3 regions of the Streptomyces sp. NPDC057280 genome follow, and region 3 is predicted to be linked to each of the others. Evidence: riboswitches for the same ligand, from Rfam matches in the RefSeq annotation. Region 3 holds a riboswitch; each other region holds the start of a gene.

The links. A riboswitch is a leader RNA that binds a small molecule or an ion and turns the genes downstream of it on or off. The one in region 3 is predicted to bind cobalamin.
Region 1: linked by a shared signal. The riboswitch ahead of ACFUO4_RS14530 (prenyltransferase/squalene oxidase repeat-containing protein) and the one ahead of ACFUO4_RS22875 (ribonucleoside-diphosphate reductase subunit alpha) in region 3 are both predicted to bind cobalamin.
Region 2: linked by a shared signal. The riboswitch ahead of ACFUO4_RS15025 (CbtB-domain containing protein) and the one ahead of ACFUO4_RS22875 (ribonucleoside-diphosphate reductase subunit alpha) in region 3 are both predicted to bind cobalamin.

The regions. Positions count from the first base shown of each region.
Region 1 covers NZ_JBHUYR010000002.1:885,579-890,163, forward strand. The annotation lists gene ACFUO4_RS14515 (ABC transporter ATP-binding protein) at 1-295, opposite strand, end outside; gene ACFUO4_RS14520 (energy-coupling factor transporter transmembrane component T) at 292-1,479, opposite strand; gene ACFUO4_RS14525 (SCO2322 family protein) at 1,466-2,116, opposite strand; gene ACFUO4_RS14530 (prenyltransferase/squalene oxidase repeat-containing protein) at 2,116-3,375, opposite strand; cobalamin riboswitch at 3,488-3,623, opposite strand; gene ACFUO4_RS14535 (phosphotransferase) at 3,685-4,329, shown strand; gene ACFUO4_RS14540 (nuclear transport factor 2 family protein) at 4,310-4,585, opposite strand, start outside.
Region 2 covers NZ_JBHUYR010000002.1:991,359-995,943, reverse strand. The annotation lists gene folP (dihydropteroate synthase) at 1-423, shown strand, start outside; partial or broken gene ACFUO4_RS15045 (short-chain fatty acyl-CoA regulator family protein) at 488-1,012, shown strand; gene ACFUO4_RS15040 (histidine phosphatase family protein) at 1,035-1,619, shown strand; gene ACFUO4_RS15035 (hypothetical protein) at 1,632-1,973, opposite strand; gene ACFUO4_RS15030 (CbtA family protein) at 2,131-2,883, opposite strand; gene ACFUO4_RS15025 (CbtB-domain containing protein) at 2,906-3,127, opposite strand; cobalamin riboswitch at 3,163-3,312, opposite strand; gene ACFUO4_RS15020 (ECF transporter S component) at 3,646-4,464, opposite strand; gene ACFUO4_RS15015 (ABC transporter ATP-binding protein) at 4,461-4,585, opposite strand, start outside.
Region 3 covers NZ_JBHUYR010000003.1:933,145-937,729, forward strand. The annotation lists gene ACFUO4_RS22875 (ribonucleoside-diphosphate reductase subunit alpha) at 1-1,837, opposite strand, end outside; cobalamin riboswitch at 1,960-2,120, opposite strand; gene ACFUO4_RS22880 (GNAT family N-acetyltransferase) at 2,143-2,646, opposite strand; gene mctP (monocarboxylate uptake permease MctP) at 2,751-4,379, opposite strand; gene ACFUO4_RS22890 (DUF3311 domain-containing protein) at 4,376-4,585, opposite strand, start outside.

The sequences.
Region 1 (4,585 bases), on a different contig from region 3:
TGTCCGTGACGAAGTGGGAGAGCGGGTCCTGGCCCACCGTGCCCACGACGTCGGCCAGTTCACGGGGCTTGTGCGTGCGGGTGTCGCGGCCCGCGACCGTGACCCGGCCGCGCAGGGTGCCGCCCGTGAAGTGCGGGACGAGACCGCTGACGGAGTTGAGGATCGTGGACTTGCCGGTGCCGGACGGGCCGACGAGGAGGACGAGTTCACCCTCGGGGACCTCGAAGTCGATGCCCCGGACGGTGGGTTCGGTCAAGCCGTCGTAGGTGACGGAGACGTCCTCGAAACGGATCACGACGGCTCCTCGGGAGGCGGGGTGACGAAGGCGGGCAGCAGGCCGAGGAGGATCGCGGCCGCGGGGTAGAGGGGGAGGGTGGGGGTGGTCAGGGGGATGACGCCGGGGTGGAGGGCCGCGGGGTCGTGGACGGAGGCCCAGGCGAGCGCCGCGGCCACCGCCGCGCCGGAGGCGGTCACCAGCCAGGCGCGGGCGCCCCAGGGGTCGGGGCGGTAGCGGGTACGGGGGGTGCGGCGGCCGCCCAGGCGGAGTCCGGCGAGGGCCGCGGTCACGCCGGCGAGGAGGACGGGAACGCCGTACGTGCCGCCTTCGGCGGTGAGCAGGCCGTACGTTCCCGCGCAGACGCCGAGCAGGCCGCCGAGGGTGAGGGTGTTCGTCGTACGGCGGACGCGGGGCGGGACGTCGGCGGTACGGCCGTAGCCGCGGGCGTCCATCGCGGCGGCGAGGGCGACGGAGCGTTCGAGGGCGCCTTCGAGGACGGGCAGGCCCACCTGGAGGAGGCCGCGGAGGCCGGAGTCGGGGCGGCCGCGGAGCCGGCGGGCGGCGCGCAGACGCTGGACGTCGGCGATGAGGTGCGGGGCGAAGGTGAGGGCGACGACCACGGCCACGCCCATCTCGTACAGGGCGCCGGGCAGGGACTTGAGCAGGCGGGTGGGGCTGGCGAGGGCGTTCGCGGCGCCTACGCAGATGAGGAGGGTGGCGAGTTTCAGGCCGTCGTAGAAGGCGAAGGTGAGGGTCTCCGCGGTCACTTTGCCGCCGAGGCGGATGCCCTGGGCCCAGTCCGGGAGGGGGACTTCGGGGAGGGTGATGATCACGTGCGTGCCGGGGAGGGGGGAGCCGAGGGTGACGGCGAAGGTGAGGCGGATGAGGAGGACGGCGAGGGCGAGCTTGACGAAGGCGGAGTAGGAGCGGGCCCAGGGGGTGTTCGGGCGGCGGGCGGCTACTACGTAGGCGGACGTGGCTATGAGGAGGGTGAGGAGGAGGGGGTTGGTGGTGCGGGTGGCTGCGATGCCGAGGGAGAGGGACCAGAGCCACCAGGCGGCGGGGTGGAGGGGGGCTTGGCGGGTGCGGCGGGTGGGGGTTGCGGTGGGGGGCGTTTCGCTTGCCCGCGCTGGCGGGGTGCCGCCTGTCTTTGGGCCGGGTGCCGCCCTGCGGCACGACTGCCCGCAGCTAGCGCTGGGCACTTCTACGCCGTCGAGCTTGCCGTGCCGCCGCAGCGCCCAGCGCCGCCACCGCTGCCGCGCCTGCCAGTAGGCCCACCGAGGGGCCGGAGTCGTTCTTGGTCTCCTTCTTCGCGGACGCCTCCTTCTTCCCCTTCTCGCCCGTCGCCACCTGCTCGCCGCACCCCTGCTCCGGATACCCGGCGATCGCGCACAGCAAGGCGTTCGGGTCGTAGCGCAGCGGCTTGGCCACCGAGGCCAGGGCCTCTGCCGTGGTGGCGTCCTCCGGTACGACCGCGCACTTCGTGCGCAGTGCCGGTGGGGTTTCGCCCGACGGGGCGTCCGTCGGCGTGCCGAAGTCGATGACCAGGGCGACGCGCTTCTTGCCGTCCTCGGTGGGAGTGTCTGCGCAGATCTTCGGGAACGACGCCGTGCCACGTGGCTTCGTCGCGTCCGACGAGTCCTCGCTCACCGCGAAGCGGAAGCCCTGGACGTCGCCGTCGGAGGGGACCGCGGTGGCGGGGCCCTGGGTGGCGTAGGTCCAGGTCGTGCCGGTTCGGTCCCAGAAGGACCAGTAGCGGTAGCCGGTGGCGTGGGCGGCCTGGGTGGAGAGGGGGAGGAGACAGAGGGCCGTCAGGAGGAGGGGGGTGACGCGGCGCATCACTGCTGGCGCTTCCGGCCGCGGAGCATCAGGCCGAAGCCGATGAGGGAGCCGAGAAGGAGACCGCCGCCGACGGTCCAGGCGACGGTGAGGGCGCCGTCGTCGTCGTTCTGATCGGACGCCTTGACGTCCTCGGCGGAGGCCGTGGGGGGCTCCGCATTGATGGCCCTCGGGGTCGGGCCGGTCGCGTTCAGAAGGGTGACCAGGTCCTTGCCGCCGAAGCTGTGGACGTCACCCCGGCCGGCCTTGGTGGCGAAGATCAGCTGGGCGTAGGCCGCCGGGCCGCTCTGCTCGGCCCACTTCACGGCGTTGGCCTCCAGCCAGCGCAGGGACGCGGCGGCCTGGTCGTTGTAGCCCGCCGAGGCGAGGGCGACGACCGCGTCGGCCGTGTTGCCGTAGTCGGGCTGGTCCTCGGAGCCGGGCAGCGCCGACTTGAGGTAGCCGTCCTTCTTGAGGGTCTTGGCGAGCCAGGCGGCGCCGTTGTCGGCGGCCACGTCGGCCAGGCCGTCGTCCTGCTTCCCCCGGCAACCCACGGAGGTGTCGGCGTCCTCCTGGGGCCCGGCCGCCAGCACCTCGCCGTAGCCTCCGAGCACCGCCGCGACGGTCGCGTCCGCGTTGGCCGTCAACTTGCCCTTCTTGTCCGGCTGGTAGGCGAAGGCGCCCGCGTCCTTGCTGTCGCACGGGAGGCTGAGCTGCCACAGCGCGTCGAGCGGGGACTTGCCCTCCTTGCGCAGGTTGGGGACCGTCACGCCGGCCTGCGCGAGGGCGCCGACCACGAGGGAGGTGGAGTTCGCGTCGGTGGCCGAGCCCGCGGAGTAGCCCCAGCCGCCGTCCTTGTTCTGCACGGACTTCAACCAGGTGACGGCCTTCTTGACCTGGGTGTCATAGCTCTCGGTGAGTGTGGTGAGCGCCTGGACCGCGACCGCCGTCATGTTCGTGTCGACCATGACCTTGGCGTCGCACGGCTTGTTGGTGTCCGCGCGGAAGGCGGGGAAGGCGCCGCTCGCACACTGCTGTCCCGCCAGCCAGGCCACCGCCGTGTCGGCGGGGTCGACGCTCACCTCGTTCTGCGCCATCAGCGCCAGCGACTGCCGCCACACCCCGTCGTACGTCGGATCACCCGTCCCGTACAACCCGTCCGGTATCACCACCGAGGGCGACGGCGAAGGCGAGGTGGACGGATCGGCGGCCACGGCCGGTGTGGCCGTGCCGATCACGGCGGTGGCGGCCAGGACCGCGGCGCTGCGGCGGACGTTCATGATCGGCGGATGCCTCTCCCTGCAAGGGAGCCGGGCGCACGGGAAACCCCCGGGCGGCTCGGCCCCGTAGACCTCGACGGTGCCGTGCACCGGCCGGATGCCGGTGCGCGTGAGCCGGTCAACTGCTCCGCGCGGGGCGATCCGGCTCGCCGCCCGGACGGGACGGCTCACGGTTGCGGGTCAGCGCCGGAATTGCACCGGCTTCCCCCCGTACGGGTGTGATGACGACGCGGCCACTCTACCCGGCCGTAAACAACCGGCTGAGGGGCTCCTGTGAGGGGCTCCGGGGCGGGGGATAAGTTCGGCCGCATGGAGATCACGGGGAGACTCATCGGCTCGGGGCGGGCGTCCGACGTGTACGAGGTCGACGAGGACTGGGTACTGCGGCGGGACCGGGAGGGGTATGCGGACGCCCTCGCGGAAGCGGCCGTCATGGAACATCTGCGCCGGCACGGCTACCCCGTACCCGAGGTCCGACTGGACGCCTCCTCGCGCAGCGACCTCGTGATGCGGCGGCTGCACGGGCCGACCATGCTGGCCGCCTTCGCCGCCGGCCGGATCGACGCCCGGGAGGCGGGGGCGGTGCTGGCCCGGTTGCTGCGGCAACTGCACGCCGTTCCGGGACGGATCGTCCACCTCGACCTCCACCCCGACAACGTGATGCTCACCGACGACGGGCCCTACGTCATCGACTGGGCCAACGCCGAGGAAGGCGACCCCGGCCTCGACTGGGGCATGTCCGTGGTCATCCTCGCCCAGGTCGCCGTCGGCGAGGAGGCGATCGCCGAGCCCGCCCGCGCGATGCTGGCCGCGCTGCTCGCCGACCCGTCCGAGCTCACGGAGGAGGGGCTGGCGGAGGCCCTCAGGCGACGGGCGGTCAATCCGACGATGAGCCGGAGCGAGACCGAACTGCTCGGTGCCGCCGCGGACTTGATCAGGACGTTCCTGCCCTGACCACCGGCGTCGGCCCCCCGAACGGCAGCCTCAGCCGTCGCGCCGCCAGCAGCCACGTACCCTCCGCCGACCTGCGGAACTCGTCCTCGTACTGACCCACCTGCACCGGCGGCCCCGGCGGGACCGGGCCCTGGCCGTCGCCCTCGTGGCCATCGACGCGGTACGTCGTGAAGTACGAGGTCGCCGTCGCCGTGTCCGGGGACGTCACCGTGACGAGGATGTTCGACATCACGCGGCGGGAGAGGCGGTCCGCCGG
Region 2 (4,585 bases), on a different contig from region 3:
CACGGCCCCGCCACCAAGGTGCGGACCGATCCCGGGGAGGTCTGCCGGGGGATCGAGGAGTTCTTCGCCGCCCGCCTGGCCGCGCTGGAGGCGGCCGGCATCGGCCGCGACCGGCTCGTCATCGATCCGGGACTGGGCTATTTCCTGGGCAGCGGCCCCGAACCGTCCCTGCGGACCCTGGCCGGGCTCGAACAGCTCAAAGCCCGCTTCGACCTGCCAGTGCTGATCTCCCCGTCCCGCAAGTCGTTCCTGCGCACGCTCACGGGGAGCGCCGTGTCCGGGATCGGTCCGGCGACCTTGGCGGCGGAACTGTACGCCGCGCGCAGTGGGGCGGACTACATCCGCACCCACGACGTCGCCGCCCTCCGTGACGCGCTCACCGTGTTCGAGGCACTGGAGGCGGCCAAGGAAGACCGCTGGTGACGCCGTCCTGAGGGCTACGGCGCCGCCGGTTCCGGCCGCTACTGCGGTCCCGCGTAGGAGGCGAGGGGGCGAAACCGTCTGTCCCCGCCTGAGCGCCCTCCAGCGCACCGGCCACCGCGGTGTGCCCTTCTCCTTCCTACGGGTCGACCGGGCCGGGAACATCTCCAAGCGGCAGTCCGCGACCGAATTTCACTTCTCCCGGCTAGGCGGCACGTACCCGCTGTGGACGGTGTACAAGGCGTTCTCCGCACCTGGGCGGATCCTCACCCAAGTCGCTGAAATGCCTGACGGCAAGCGGTACTTCTGGATCGCGCGCACCATCACCCGCGGCGGCTTCGGCCACCACGCCCCGCGCGCCGAGTTCGCCGTCGCCCTCGGCTGCGAACTGCGCCACGCCCACCGCCTCGTCTACGCCGAGGGCATCGCCCTGAATGATCCTCGCGCGGCCACCCCGATCGGTCTAGGCTGCCGGATCTGCGAGCGCCGCGACTGCGCGCAGCGGGCCCGTCCTCCGGCCAGCGGGCGGCTCGCCCTCGACCCCGACCGGCGTACGTACGTCCCCTACCCGGTGGAAGCCCGCACCCCCTGACCCAGGCAGCAGGAGCAGCCCCGTGACCAGCCGCGTCACCCTCATCACCCCCGCGACAAATCCGTCCCTTCGCCAGGCCCGCTTCGACGACGGCGCCACATCCCTGGACAACACCGGCGCCCTGCACGCCCGCGCGGCAGCCGGCTCGCTGCCCTCAGCCGCCCGCCTGGTCACCTCGCCCAGCGCGCGCTGCCGCGAGACCGCCGCCGCACTCGGCCTCGCCGTGAAGGCATCCGGTGCCGGACCGGCCGGCCTGGACGCGGGCCGCTGGCGGGGCCGCGCCCTCGACGAGGTCGGCCGGGCCGAGCCGGAGGCGCTCGGCGAGTGGCTCGCCGACCCGTCCTCCGCACCTCACGGGGGAGAGTCGGTCAAGGAGCTGTGCGAGCGTGTGGCCCGTTGGCTGGACGCCGTGGCGCAGTCGGACGGCCGCACCCTCGCCGTGGTGGAGCCCGATGTCGTACGGGCCGCCGTGGTGCACGTGCTCGGCGCGCCGCTGGCGTCCTTCTGGCGTGCGGACGTTCTCCCGCTGACGGCGACCGAGCTCAGCGGACGGGCCGGGCGCTGGAACGTGCGCCTGGGGCACCCCCTGCGCCCACAGGAATCTTGAAGCGCGGCCGGTTCAGGCGGCCGGGTCCCGGTGCCGGCGCAGCAGTGCGGCGATCGCGCACCGCAGACAGGCAGCGTCGGTGTCCGGGGCGGTGGCACGACACGGCGCCGGGCGCTCTGAAGGGGATGCTCCGGCAGAAGCGCCGCAGTCGTCTTCCGGTATCCCGACGAGTGTCTCCAGGTCGCGTAGCAGTTGCTCGGTCCGCTTGGCCTGTGAGGCGAGCACCCGCACACGGGCGCTCTGCCCGCCGATCTGGCGGCGGCTCGCGATCAGCTGCTCGTACTCCTCGACGGTCAGGGCGACGGCCTCGTGGCCGCCCAGGGTGATGTGGCGGGGCTGGGGTCGTCTGGCCACTCGGCTCCTCCGCTGCTCGCCTTCGCCGCCGCTGTCTAATCGGCCGGATGGGTCGGATCGATGGGTCATGTCCTTGGTCCAGGTCCATCGGGTGTCCGGAGAACGCGAGAGGGCCCCCGGATGGTTCCGCGGGCCCTCTCACATGGTCGGATCATGGTCAGCTGGGAGCGGCCACTGCCGAGGCCGGGGCGGCCGGGGCGGGCTTAGGGTTCAGCAGGCGTTCGGCCAGTTCACCGAAGCCGAGTCCGAACGCCGTCCACAGGGTGGTCTGGATGGCGAGCGCGGAGAGCCGGAACCGCCACAGCACGGTGGCCGGGAAGTCCGAGGGCACCTCGTTGATGACGGGCAGGAAGGCGTACGCCAGCCCGATCACGAGCGCGAAGGCGGCGATCGCCGTCACGGTCGCCCACCAGGTGCCCAAGGTCGGCTGGAGCCGCTTGCCCAGGATGGTGGCGGCGATCGCGAGGAGGACGCTGAGCAGCATCATCAGGAAGTACAGGGTGGTCCGCTTGCCGATGGTGTCGGGGTTTCCGACGGCGGGCGGGTTGGCCGGGTACTTCAGGAACGGCACGACGTAGACGGCGAGGAGCGCACAGCCGGACAGCAGCAGCGCGGTCGCGCGGGGGCTGAAGCGGCCGACGCGGCCGAGGGCGAAGCAGTAGGCGAGGGCGGCGATGCCGCCGAAGGCGACCCCGTAGATGAGGACGCCGGTGGCCAGGCCGGCGGTGGACTGCAGAGAGCGGGAGACGATCTCCATCTCATGCTCGTGGGAGTGGGCTTCCTCGAAAGCGATCGCCTTGTCGACGTTGGGCTCACCCAGGAGGTAGGCGACGACGAGGGCGAGCACACCGGCCGCGAGACCGGCGAGCATGCCGCGCACGAGGAGGTTTCTTACCGTTGCGGAGTTCATGAGGGTGTCGGTGTCCCTTGCGTCAGTGGCAGGGGAAGCCGAGGAGGTGGCGGGCGTCGTGGACCCACTCGTGGACGTCCTCGCCGGAGACGACGGAGGTGGCGCCCTGCTCGGCGCCGACGAAGTACAGCAGGACCAGCATCAGGATGCCGAAGAAGACCGCCCACGGGACGATCGCGCCGATCGGCAGCTTGGCGGGGAGAGCGGGGGTGGTGGCGGTCGGCGGTGCGACATGCTGCGCCATGGCAGGGCCTCCTCTGGGAGTTCGCGTCCCATCTCGGTGGTGCACATGACGACGGCTACGGGTCTGACTCGCCGCCCCGCGCTGGCGGGGTGGCACACAGTGGCGCGACCGTGCCGGTTTCCCACCGGCTTCCGTTCTGCCGTCGTCGATATCGCAGTGACGGTACCGCGTGTCGCGGACATGGCCAATACCGCGCGACCTGGCGTGATCCATCTCGCCTCCGGAAGGTCAGACCGCGGCGACCGGCTCGGGCTGTCCGGGCACGGGCTTGACCGCGGCCCGGACGGCCGGATCGAGTAGCCGTTCGGCCAACGGTCCGAAGACCAGGGAAAAACTCGCCCACAACAGGGCCTGGGCGGCGACCGAGTAAAGGCGGAAGGAGACAGGGCGTCCGCCGGGAAGCCCGGGTAGACGATGGTGCCCTTGGAGTCGGTCAGGGGCAGCGGGGTCTCCGTCGCGTGGTGCCCGTACTGATAGTAAATCCGGTGCTCGCCCCGGCCTGGTGTTGTCGTGACTGGTCAGCGGCGTTCCGTTGCGTCCGTTCGGGGTGGCGCGAAGGTGACCGGGGCGCGGAAGCGGGCGCGGCGGGCGGCGCGGCGGAAGGTGGTGAGGACCGCTGGGCCGGCCAGCAGGACGCAGACGAAGTTGGTGACCGCGCGGCCGGTGTCCCAGCCCAGGGAGGTGGCGAGGTCGAAGGCGAGGTAGCGGTGCCACTGCTCGGTGAAGGGCAGGCCGGGCAGGTAGGCGATGGAGCTGTTCGGGTCGAGGGAGAAGGGCCAGAAGGAGAGGTTGAGGAGGAAGCCGAAGAGGTAGCCGGAGAGGGAGCCGTAGGCGGCGAGCATCAGGATCTCGCGGCGGCCGGTGGCGCGGGGAAGGAACCCGGCGAGCATGCCGACGAACGCGCAGCCGAACATCTGGTACGGCATCCAGGGGCCGACCCCGCCGGTGATCAGCGCGGAGGCGAAGAGCGAGGTGCAGCCGAGGGTGAAGCCGAAGCCGGGGCCGTAGACGCGTCCGGCGAGGACGAGGATGAAGAAGACGGTCTCGATGCCGGCGGTTCCGGCGCCGAGAGGGCGCAGGGCGGCGTTGACGGCGGACAGGACGCCCAGCATGGCGAGCGCCTTGGAGTCGATGCCGCCCTCGGCGATCTCCGAGAGGACCACGCACAGGACGAGGACCAGCAGGACGCCGAAGATGAGCGGGGGCGCGTAGTTGGAGCCGAACGTTCCCGGGGCGACCACGAACGGCCAGAAGAACGCGACCAGGCCCAGGAAGGCGGCCAGGGTCATGACCACGCCGGCGCGCGGCCCCAGCCGGACGGCTGCCGCAGCCGTCATGACCGCGCCGCCTTGACCTGGTCGACCGTCAGGTACGGCAGTGGGGCGAGGATCTTCGCGGTCTGCGGTGCGAACACGGGTGAGGCGACGATGACCTCGGTGGTCGGTCCGTCGGCGACGA
Region 3 (4,585 bases):
TGGTGGCGGTGGGCGCGATGGCGAGGAGCAGGGAGTTGCGCAGGCCCGTGGTGGCCATCCGCGCGCGCAGCGCCGCCCAGCGCTCCGGCCAGGTGAGCTCCACGTCGTAGTGGTCGGGGTGCAGGACGCCCTGGGCGGTACGGGTCTTCTCCCACGCCGGGAGCGGACCGTTGCGCTCGGCGAGGTCGGTGGAGGCCTCGTACGCGGCGAGCATGATGCGCTCGGCGATCCGCGTGGAGAGGGCCTTGGCCTCCGGCGAGTCGAAGGGCAGCCGCAGCTTGAAGAAGACGTCCTGGAGCCCCATCGCGCCGAGGCCCACGGGACGCCATTTGGCGTTGGACCGGCCCGCCTGCTCGGTCGGGTAGAAGTTGATGTCCACCACGCGGTCGAGGAAGGTCACGGCGGTGCGGACGGTGGCGTCGAGGCGGTCCCAGTCCAGGTCGCCGGTCGCCGCGTCGACGAACGCGCCCAGGTTCACCGAACCCAGGTTGCAGACCGCCGTCTCGCCGTCGTCCGTGACCTCCAGGATCTCCGTGCAGAGGTTGGAGGAGTGGACGACATGGCCGGGCAGCGCCGTCTGGTTGGCGGTGCGGTTGGCGGCGTCCTTGAAGGTCATCCAGCCGTTGCCGGTCTGCGCGAGGGTACGCATCATGCGGCCGTACAGGTCACGGGCCGGGATCGTCTTCTTGGCGAGGCCGGCCGCCTCGGCCTTGCGGTACGCGGCGTCGAACTCCTCGCCCCACAGGTCCACCAGCTCGGGCACGTCGGCCGGGGAGAACAGCGACCACTCGGCGTCGGCGTTCACGCGGCGCATGAACTCGTCCGGGATCCAGTGCGCGAGGTTCAGGTTGTGCGTACGCCGGGCGTCCTCACCGGTGTTGTCGCGCAGCTCCAGGAACTCCTCGATGTCGGAGTGCCAGGTCTCCAGGTAGACGGCCGCGGCGCCCTTGCGCCGGCCGCCCTGGTTCACCGCGGCCACCGAGGCGTCCAGCGTCTTCAGGAACGGCACGATGCCGTTGGAGTGCCCGTTGGTGCCGCGGATCAGCGAACCGCGGCTGCGGATGCGGGAGTACGACAGGCCGATGCCGCCGGCGTGCTTGGAGAGGCGGGCGACCTGGTGGTAGCGGTCGTAGATGGAGTCCAGCTCGTCCAGCGGGGAGTCGAGGAGATAGCAGGACGACATCTGGGGGTGCCGGGTGCCGGAGTTGAACAGCGTGGGGGAGGACGGCAGGTAGTCGAGGCGGCTCATGAGCCCGTAGAGCGCGGCGACTTCGTCCAGGGCACGGGTCGTGTCGTCCTCGGCGAGGCCCGCCGCCACGCGCAGCATGAAGTGCTGGGGCGTCTCGATGACCTGGCGGGTGATCGGGTGCCGGAGGAGATAGCGGCTGTGGAGCGTACGCAGACCGAAGTAGCCGAAGCGGTCGTCGGCGGCCGGGTCGATCAGCGCGTCGAGCCGTGCGGCGTGCACCCGTACGAACTCCGCCGTGCGATCGGCTACCAGGCCCTCGCGGTGGCCGACCTCGACGGACTCGGTGAAGGACGTGACGCCCTGGGAGGCGGCCTCGGCGGCGATGCTGATGGTCAGCAGCCGGGCGGCCAGCCGGGAGTAGGCGGGGTCCTCGGAGATGAGTCCGGCGGCGGCCTCCGTCGCCAGCTCGCGCAGCTCCGCCTCGTCGGCCTTCGCGGACCGGCCGCGCAGCGCGGCGGCGGCGACCCGTCCGGGGTCGGCGTCGGGCAGGTCGGCGGTCAGCTCGGTCAGGGTCCGCAACAGGGCGGTACCGGGACCGTCGTTCTCCGCCTGGACCGCTGAAGCCGGATCGGCTGGCGCGATGGTCACGTGGGGGCTCTCCCTCGCTCGGCAGGGGCCTGGTGGAGGGCAGCAGGCAGCACGAGCGCACGGGGCGTCGCGTCCACCGGCCCACTCCGCGAGGCCCGGACGTCATGGCACCCGGGCCACGGCGGCCTGGGCACGCTGTCGGCAGGTCCTCGGACTGACTCCCGTACACACACAAGGCATGCACAAGTACACCGTTGCGGGACAGTTCCGGATTCGCACCGGATTCCCCTGCGGCGACAGCGAGCATGAGCATACATCTTGTGCCGGGTTCGAGTGGCACCCCTAGATGTTGTGTCGCGGCGACTTCAGAGCGTCAACTCATAGGTGAGAAGCGTGAACTCCTCGCCCGGGATCGGCTGCCAGTCGCGGTGGGGGGCGCGGACGAAGCCGAGGCGTTCGTAGATGCGGTGGGCCGCGCGCATGACGGGCTGGGTCGACAGGACCATGCCGCTGTCCCCGGCGGCCCTGGCGCGGTCGACGCAGGCCTGTACGAGGGCTTGTCCGGCGCCTCTGCCGCGGGCCTCCGGGGCCACGGCCAGCATGCGGATCTCCGATTCGCCGGGACGGGAGAGTTCGGCCATGGCGCCGCCGGTCGAGGGGACGTAGGTGACGGTGCCGAGGAGGACGCCGTCCTGGACGGCGACGAGGACCTCGGCTGCGGCCGCCCGTTTGCCGACGTCTCTCAGTTCACCGAGGTACCAGTCGCTCTCACCGAAGGCGAGGAGGCCGTCCTGGATGTAGGCCTGGGCGGTGATCTCGCCGAGTTCGTCGTATTCGGTGGGGTTCGCTGCCCGGATCTGTATGTCCATGCAGGTGAGTGTGCACGAAAGCGGGCCGCCGTTGCTCTTGATGTCGGCGGCCCGCTGCGGAGTTCGTCGTGGTTGCTCGCGCAGTTCCCCGCGCCCCTAGGGCGTCAGTGCGAGGCTCCTGCGGTCGCGGGCGGAAGTTCCACCTGGACACCGGGGTCTCCGGCGTCCGCCGTGTAGTCCTCCGGCCTGGTTTCGTCCACGCCCTCCGGGGCCTTCAGAGCCCTCAGGACGAACGTCAGGACCACCGTGACCACCACGTTCAGCACGAACGCCGTCAGGCCGATGTAGCCGATCTCGCCGATGCCGGGGATCTCCTTCGCGGAGCCGCCGAAGTGCTTCTGCGTCGGCGAGGCCACGCCGTACGCGGCGACCGTGCCGTAGATCATGCCGACCGCCCAGCCGGCGAGCAGCGCCCAGCGGTGGAACCAGCGGGTGAACAGGCCGCCGACCAGGGCCGGGAAGGTCTGGAGGATCCAGATGCCGCCCAGGAGCTGGAAGTTGATGGCGACCGTCTTGTCCATGGTCAGGACGAAGACCAGCGCGCCGACCTTCACCAGCAGGGACACCAGCTTGGAGACCTTGGTCTCCTGCTCCGCGGTCGCGTCCGGCTTGATGAAGTCCTTGTAGATGTTGCGGGTGAACAGGTTCGCCGCCGCGATGGACATGATCGCCGCGGGGACCAGCGCGCCGATGCCGATCGCCGCGAAGGCCACACCCGCGAACCACGCCGGGAACATGTTCTCGAACAGCTGCGGGATCGCCAACTGGCCGTTGGTGACCTTGACTCCGGCCGCGATCGCCATGAAGCCCAGCAGCGCCAGCAGACCCAGCATCAGCGAATACAGCGGCAGGATCGTGGTGTTGCGGCGGATCACCTCACGGCTCCTGGAGGAGAGCGTCGCGGTGATCGAGTGCGGGTACATGAAGAGCGCGAGCGCGGAGCCCAACGCCAGCGTGGCGTACGTCCACTGGCCCGGCTCGCCCGGCACCAGCGCACCGCGCGGCGCGCCCGTCGCCGGGTTGGTCTGGCTGTACGCCTCGCCCGCCTTGGCGAAGATCTCGTCGAAGCCGCCCAGCTTGATCGGGATGTAGATGATCGCCACCGCGATGACGATGTAGATCAGCGTGTCCTTCACGAACGCGATCAGCGCGGGGGCGCGCAGGCCGGACGAGTAGGTGTACGCGGCCAGCACACCGAAGGCGATGAGGAGCGGCAGGTCCTTCACGAACCAGTTGGTGTCCTCGCCGCCGCCGACACCCATGACGTCCAGGACCGCCTGGATGCCGACGAGTTGGAGGGCGATGTACGGCATCGTCGCGAGGATGCCGGTGACGGCGACCGCGAGCGACAGGCCCTTGGAGCCGAAGCGGCCGCGCACGAAGTCGGAGGTCGTCACATAGCCGTGCTTGTGCGAGACCGACCAGAGGCGGGGCAGGAAGGTGAAGATCAGCGGGTAGACGAGGATCGTGTACGGCACGGCGAAGAAGCCGGCCGCGCCCGCCGCGTAGATGGCCGCGGGGACGGCGACGAAGGTGTACGCCGTGTAGAGGTCGCCGCCGAGCAGGAACCAGGTGACCCAGGTGCCGAACGACCGTCCGCCCAGGCCCCATTCGTCGAGGCTGTGCTCGTTCTCGGCCTTGCGCCAGCGCGCGGCGAGGAAGCCCATGACCGTGACGGCCAGGAAGAAGAAGATGAAGACGCCGAGCGCGACGCCGTTCACGCCGTCGTTCACTTGGTACCTCCAGGACGGGCGCGCTGGTCACGCTGCCACAGCTTGTACGCGGTCATCGTCAGCGCGGTGGAGATCAGCACCCACAGCATCTGGTACCAGTAGAAGAACGGGATGCCGATGAAGGCCGGGTCGACCTTCGCGTACGACCCCACCCACAGCATCGCCACGAAGGGCGCGAAGAGGCAGAGGGCGATGACCACGCGGAC